Regions from separate parts of the Paenibacillus urinalis genome, predicted to be linked through region 2. Evidence: predicted binding sites of a transcription regulator. Region 2 holds the regulator's gene; the other holds the start of a gene.
What was found. Region 2 encodes Rex, which represses fermentation and respiration genes when NADH is low (regulators of the CRP and FNR family bind a similar motif). Its sites were predicted from a motif close to TTGTGAAATATTTCACAA; they were not measured.
Positions count from the first base shown of each region.

Region 1 (3,930 bases), 410 kb from region 2:
GTACTTGCCGGTTTCACGGTAATACTGTATTACAGCACTGCATACTTCAATAAGCTCTTCGTCTGTCTTCACTTTACCGATGGAATCTGCAAGACGAGCCTTGATTCCGCCGTTTCCGCCGATAAAGATCTCCCAGCCGCCGTCATTACCGACAATCCCGATATCCTTCGTGCAGGCTTCAGCGCAGTTCCGTGGACAACCGTTAACGGCCATCTTGAATTTGGCAGGAAAATCGAGCCGTTCAAACTTATGCTCTAGAAGGGAGCCCATACTCATGGAATCCTGTGTTCCGAATCGGCAGAACTGGGAACCGACACAGGTCTTAACGGTTCTTAATGATTTGGCATATGCATAACCTGATGGCATATCAAGCTCTTCCCATACTTTAGGCAGGTCTTCCTTCTTGACACCGACCAAATCCAGGCGCTGGCCCCCCGTTACTTTGACAAGCTTCACATTGTATTTCACAGAAACATCGGCGATCTTCTTGAGATCCTCAGGTGTCGTCATACCGCCATACATCCGAGGTACAACCGTGTATGTGCCGTCTTTTTGAATGTTGGCGTTCAAGCGCTCGTTAACAAAACGCGATTCTTTCTCATCCTTGTGCGTTTCCGGATGAACCATGCCTAGATAATAATTAATGGCAGGGCGGCATTTGGAGCAGCCTTCCGGCTGCTGCCAGCCAAGCACATTCATTACTTCTTTGGTGGTGCTAAGACCTTTATCGCGGATCTCCGCGACAATCTCATCTCGGCTGAGATCGGTGCAGCCACAAATTCCTTGTTTGGCATTTGCCGCAAAGCCGTCTCCAAGCACATATTGTAGAATCTGTTCTACGACAGGCTTGCATCCTCCGCAGGAGCGTGTTGCACCGGTGCATGCCTTAATTTCATCGAGAGTGGTCTTGCCTTCGACGGTGATGGCATTGACAATGGTACCTTTGGTAACCCCGTTACATCCGCACACGATTTCATCATCAGACATGGTCTCCACAGTGCTTACTTTCTTATGACCGCCGCAGCCGGTTCCCATGAGGGAGCTGTACAGTTCATCTGTCATGACAGCGTGCTGCTTGATCAGCTTCTGCAGCTCGGCAGAGCTGTCGATATCGCCGAACAAGACGGCTCCGACCATAACATTGTCTTTAAGCAATATTTTCTTATACGTACGTTTCCAATCGTCCTTCTGGGAGATGACCGTGTGTTCTTGTCCTTCGATAAATTCTCCGGTTGAGAACACATCGACTCCGGATATTTTTAGCTTAGTGGATACGACAGAGCCTTCATAAGGAGCTGTATCCGCTCCACTAATGTGCTTGGCAAGCACCATACCTTGCTCAAACAGGGGAGCGACAAGACCATAACAAGTGCCGCGATGCTCTGCACACTCTCCGACCGCATAGACATGATCCATAGAAGTGCGCATATAATCATCCACCACGATACCACGGTTTACATCTATTCCGCTATCCTGTGCAACACCGATATTTGGCTTGATGCCAACCGCCATAACGACAAAATCGGCTTCCAGCTCCGTATCGTCAGCAAATCGCAATCCTTGGACTCTGCTGTCGCCGAACAGCTCTTTGGTTTGTGCCCCCAGCTTGAACTTAATTCCTTGCCGCTCAAGCTCTGCTAAGAGCATCTGTGAAGCATCTCGATCCAGCTGACGCTCCATGAGGGTGTCCATTAAGTGAACTACAGTTACGTCCATTCCGAGCTGGACTAAGCCTTTTGCAGCTTCAAGACCGAGCAATCCGCCGCCAATTACAGCCGCTTTGCTATATTGTTTAGACGCTTCTAGCATTTCATTACAGTCAGCAATGTCCCGGAAACCAACAACACCTTGTTTGTCGCTGCCTGGAACCGGAAGGATAAAGGAGCTTGAGCCTGTAGCAATAATAACCTTGTCATAGGGCACCTTGATACCATTTGCTGCAATCACTTCACGTGTATTCGCGTCGATACGTTCCACTTTGGTTCTTGTAAAGAGACGAATACCTTGATTGCTGTACCAATTCAGATCGTTCAGAATAATATCTTCCACCGTTTTACTGCCTTCCAGAACGTAAGACAACATAATCCGATTATAGTTCGGATAAGGCTCACTGCCAAAGACCGTAATATCAAATCGTGTCGTCAGCTTGAGGATCTGTTCAACCGTGCTGATCCCAGCCATGCCATTGCCGATGATGACCAATTTTTCCTTCGCTGTATCCATCATGCTTGCCCCCTAGCGTAATCCGTTATTTATGTCTTTATCATAATAAAAGAGGAAAGATTATATTGTGATTGATTTCACATAAATTGTAATTCTATTACTTGTTATGTAACCTTTATGACCATGTGTTCAGGATGATTGACAAATGAAGCCATGCAATAAAAATCCTCAAATTAAGACGGAAAAGAAAAAAGGATTCGTCATTGTTCCAGCGAATTACAGAAGATGTCATTTTTGATAACGTTTTCAAGCATGGTAGGAAGTGGAGAGTGCAGCAGATGAAACTCCGTACAAGATCATCCTTGCGTTTTAAATTCATCACCGGCTTTTGTTTAATTATGGCTCCGCTCGTGCTGTTTCTATACTTTAACAATGTGTATGCGATGAGTGTGGTTCGCGACCAGGTATCCCTGACCAATCGCAATTATGTCCTCAAAAATGTCGAGGAGAACGAGCGGATCCTTAAGGAAACGAATCGCTACTTATATAGCCTGGGGGAACAGGACCCAGATATCATTTCGTTGTTTTTTCTGCCCTATGGCAGTGGTGACTACACGATTGCCAAGCAGCGGATCGTAAATAAATTCAGAACAGATCTCGGATTCTATGATCTCTTGGACGGCTTATTTCTGTATGATACCGTTCACAAGGATACGCTGCTAGCTACGCAGCGGGGGTATGACGAGAAGATCAACGCGCTCTCAACCATGATGCCTGCAGCTGCTTCGATGAGCGCAGAAGTCCCGACACATAAATGGGAAATTGTTCAGACTAAGGGAACCTATCATCTCGTAAAAACGGTGCGGATTAACGAGCAATTCATCGCTGGGGCCTGGGTGCCGATCAACAGCTTGAATGAGCGTGTACACCGTGCGGATTGGGGCGAAGGCGGAGGGGCGGTTATTTTGTCAGGAGAAGGGGAGGCGCTCTCCGGCACAGTGGTACCTGACCATGTAGTGAAGCTTGCGTCCGCATTTCAATTAGAGAATTCAGAAGAGGATTCGCTCTACGACATCGTAGGTGATTCTGAACGCGAAGGACGATATTTGCTAATTGATGTTCCCGCACATGACGGAGCCATTCATTATGTCGTTATGCTGCCCGAGGCGAGTATTGTACGGAACTTGCCTGTATTTCAGCAGATTATCCGGTTTATCCCAGTCGTGGCTGCTCTATTACTTGTCTCTGTATTGTTCTTCTTGAGACAGGTTTTGTTTAAACCGATGAATACACTGATAACCGGAATGAGAAAGGTCAGCAGGGGCGATCTGAGTGTAAAGCTTGGCCCATCCTCATCTCCTGAGTTTACTTTTGTTACAGATACGTTTAATCAAATGACTGCAGAAGTTCAGCAGCTGAAGATAGGCATGTATGAGGAGCAGCTTCGTGTACAGGAGGCCGAGCTCAAGCAGCTCCAAATGCAGATCAATCCGCATTTTTATCTTAATTCACTTCACATTATTCATAGTCTTGCCGCACTTCACAAGAATGAGCTCGTTCAGAAGATGGCGGAGCATCTTGCCGGGTATTTTCGCTTCAGTATGCAGGCGGATCGAAGTCTGATTACGATCAAGGATGAACTTCTGCATATTAAAAATTATCTCGAAATTCAAAAGCTGCGTTTTCCTGAACGTCTGCAATATGAGCTGACCGTAGACCCGGATATCGAAGAAATGCTGATTCCACCGCTCACCATACAGCCTTTCG
Region 1 is NZ_CP118108.1:3,220,960-3,224,889, reverse strand. It holds gene nirB (nitrite reductase large subunit NirB) at 1-2,223, opposite strand, end outside; gene PUW25_RS14955 (sensor histidine kinase) at 2,502-3,930, shown strand, end outside.
Region 1: a site for Rex is predicted at 2,289-2,306, ahead of nirB (nitrite reductase large subunit NirB). Genes of this name have one in related genera too.

Region 2 (3,930 bases):
CCACTTCAGGGTATTTTTTGAGTGCATTATTCTTTGACCGGAAGCTGAAATCCTTCCTCTAGCTCGGTTCCATCACTGAAACGATAGAAGCGATAGTAGTAACGATCATTCTCTTTATAAAATAACTGCCAGACATACGTCTCATCATAAACTGCCGGCTGCAGTCTGACGATTTCAATTCCAGGCAGCTGTGAGCTGATCTTGGAGCGCATTTCTTCCTCAGACGTTCCTTCTTCAATCTTCTCGCTGTGTACACTCTTTTCATCTGTCTTTGGCTTCTTGTCAGTACCGTACTGTACCCATACCATAATGGGCTCATTATCCGCATTTACACCTTCAATTGTCCAATAAATGGCATCCTCAGACCAGACCGATTTTTGCGTCTTCGTTACTGTAACCAGGTCTTCTTTTTCTTTCGCAATAGCGATTGCAGCTTCTTCTTCTACCCATGTATCCTTCATTACATATTCATAAAATATATAAATGCCTAAGAGCACGAGTATAAAAGCCACAATACTTATGAGGATCCACTTTCTTTTTTTTCTCAAGGCTGAACTCCCTTCTTGCCCCCAGCATCAATCAGCGGGACGTCAGTCCTTCGAAAGCAGCTTGTGCTTCGCGTTTAATCCGTTCTTCATCCAACGTGAGCATCTCACCGTTCTTAACTAATTGCTTACCATCCACCCAGACATGTTGAACATCCTTGCTGCTCGCAGAATAGATGACATGTGATATCAAATCGGTGTAAGGCAGGAAATGAGCTTGATCCAGGTCTATTGCAATGAAATCCGCTTTTTTGCCTGGCGCCAGCACTCCTGTGTCCTTGACGTAGATGGATTTCGCTCCATATTCTGTTCCCATACGAAGTGCTTCAGTAGCAGGTACGGCGGTTGGATCACCGCTGACTCCTTTGTGAATCAATGCAGCTAGACGCATTTCCTCAAACATATCCAAATTATTGTTGCTTGCTGCACCGTCTGTGGCAAGGGACACAACAACCCCTGCTTTTAACAGCTCAGGTACTCGCGCAACACCGCTCGCCAGCTTCAGATTGCTTCCAGGATTATGAGCCACTGCCACATTGTATTTGGCAAGCACCTCTATTTCTTCATCCGTCAAATGCACGGCATGAGCCACGAGAGAAGGTCTAGAGAAGAAGCCGAGCTTCTCCAGATGCGCTACTGGACGCAGTCCATACTCTTTTACATTCTGTTCTACTTCAGCGGCCGTTTCAGACATATGTGTATGCAGCGGCAAGTCCAGCTCATGTGCCGCTTCTACAAACTTCTCAATAAACTCTGGTCCGCAAGTATATGGCGAATGTGGTGACAGCATCGTCGTGATGCGTCCGTCAGCCTGATTATGCCATTCCCGGGCAAAGGTCATTGCTTCCTTCAGCTTGAAAGCACGCAGCTCATCTGAGCCGAAGCCAATCGCTCCCCGCATCAGACTTGCGCGAATGCCCGACTCCTCTGCTACTTTTGCCACCTGATTCATCTGGTCATACATATCAAGAAAGGCGGTAGTGCCGCCTCTCAGCATTTCCAGCACAGATAGCGAGGTTCCCCAGTAGACATCCTCAGCTGTGAACTTTTCCTCCATTGGCCACATTTTTTCTTGAAGCCAGACCTGAAGGGCAAGATCATCGCCATAGCCGCGTAGTAGGGACATTGCGGCATGACCATGCGTATTAATAAGGCCAGGAATAAACAGCTGATGCTTGCCGTCATGAACTGGAATGCCCTCTGTTCCTTCGGGCAGATCTTCGCCTATATATGAAATGCGGTCATCCTCAATCAGCATATAACCGCTGACGATTCGCCATTCAGGATCGCTTACCGCAAATTTGCCGTTCTTGATGAGCCACTTATGACTTGACATCCTCTTCCTCCTCTTTCCCTGCTTCGTTCTCTAGATAATAAGCCAGACTAAGCAGATCTGTAGTGAAGTCCGCTGTATGAATCCGGATATGAGCAGGCGCCTTGATAATAATCGGGGCAAAATTAAGGATCGCTTCGACTCCCGCCTCCACCAGATAGTCCGCCACACGCTGAGCTTCCGAATCCGGAACCGTTATAATGCCGATTCTAATGCTCAGATCTTTCACTGTCTTCACCAGCTCTTCCATAGGCAGAACCGTCAGTGTATTAATCTTGGAGCCAATCTTCGAGGGCTGGGAATCAAATACAGCGACAATCTTCATATTGTCTTTTACATATCGATTATAGTTCGACAAGGCATGACCCAGATTACCGGCACCGACAAGTGCCACATTGATCTGTTGATCCAGCTTCAATATTTGTCTGATCTTATCGATGAGATATGCCACATCATAGCCGATACCCTTGCGTCCAAAATCCCCGAAATAAGCGAGGTCCTTACGAATTTGCGCTGGATTCAAATCCAGTCTGAGACCAAGCTCCTGTGACGATACTGTGGTCACTTCTCTTTTGTACAGCTCTTGTAAATAACGCAGATATACAGGCAGTCTTCTTACAACAGCCTCTGAAATTTTGTCCGACTTCAATTATAATTCCCCCTCACACCTGCAAGCAGTGTCCGTGCTTAATATTACTTCTCTTCATTCGTTATATGTTCCTCTAACCACTCGCTTATACGCGGAACCATCTTGTCCGTTGTCATATGCTCCATTTTAGGACCTGGCAGGGAATATAAAAAGTACTTGCCATAATACGATTCAATCACTCTTGTATCATACACGATAACGATGCCTCGGTCCTTAGCGGTCCGCACCAGTCTTCCAAAACCTTGCTTAAACCGTATAACCGCCTGCGGTACGGAGAGCTTCATAAACGGATTCTTCTTCTCCGCCTGCAGCAGCTCGCTCTTGGCTTCGACAACTGGATGGTTAGGCGGCTGGAAGGGCAAACGTACAATAGCCAAACAGGATAAAGCTTCTCCTGGAATATCGACACCTTCCCAGAAGCTGCTCGTTCCAAGCAGTACAGAAGCTTTGGCCTCCTGGAATCTTCTCGTCAGCTTCGTCCTGCTTCCACTGTCCACCCCTTGTCCAAACACAGAAATATCACTTGAAGCCAAAGCTTCCTTCAGCGGCTCATGTACCTGTCTCAGCATCTTGTAAGAGGTAAACAGGACAAGCATTCTGCCCTTAGTCGCCTGCGCGGCCTCTGACAGAGACTTGACGAGCATACTGACAAAGTGATCATCACCCACACTGCCCTTCACACTTGGAAAATCACGCGGAACTACAAGAAGGGCTTGTTCCCGGTAATTAAAAGGAGATGGAAGCTGTGATGTGAGCAACCTCTGCTGCTCCTGTGCTTCGGTCAATCCGAGCTGATCTATCATAAACTGGAACGATTTATCTACCGATAAAGTAGCAGAGGTTAAAATAACGCTTCGCTTCTTATCAAAGAACATTTCCTTCAGCTGAGGACTTACATCTACAGGAACGGCATACAGCTGAAGCGACTTGCTCTTGAATTGTCCGCTGGCTTCCAGCCAATATACGGTCCCTGCATCATCAAGGCGCATGAAATGTCTTAATTGGTCTTTGAAGCCAGCTAGATCCTTAACAAGCCCTGTTACGTCAGTGATAAGGCTGTCGGCCGTATAGTCATCGAGATCTTCCCTTACTTCACTAAGGACCTTATCTGCCTTCCGAACCAATTCGGATACGGTCACATAGAACTGATTCTCAACCGCAGCGAGCTTATCCCATTTCTTTGGTTTGTTCTGCGGCTTCAGTCTTAGTGTAAACTGTCCTGCTTCTCCAGGGGCAGCATCACTTCGTTCTGGCAGTAAGCTGAACAGCATCTCACTGAGCTGGTCCCAGGCTTCCTTCGCTTCCAGAGCGGATGGGAACAGCTGATCAATGGCAGAGGTCCACTCCACCATTTGCTCATGACTGGACTGCGCTATTTTTTGACGCAGAGCTGGGAATTGACC
Region 2 is NZ_CP118108.1:3,635,301-3,639,230, forward strand. It holds gene PUW25_RS16690 (cell wall elongation regulator TseB-like domain-containing protein) at 27-548, opposite strand; gene PUW25_RS16695 (amidohydrolase) at 580-1,881, opposite strand; gene PUW25_RS16700 (redox-sensing transcriptional repressor Rex) at 1,868-2,527, opposite strand; gene dinG (ATP-dependent DNA helicase DinG) at 2,572-3,930, opposite strand, start outside.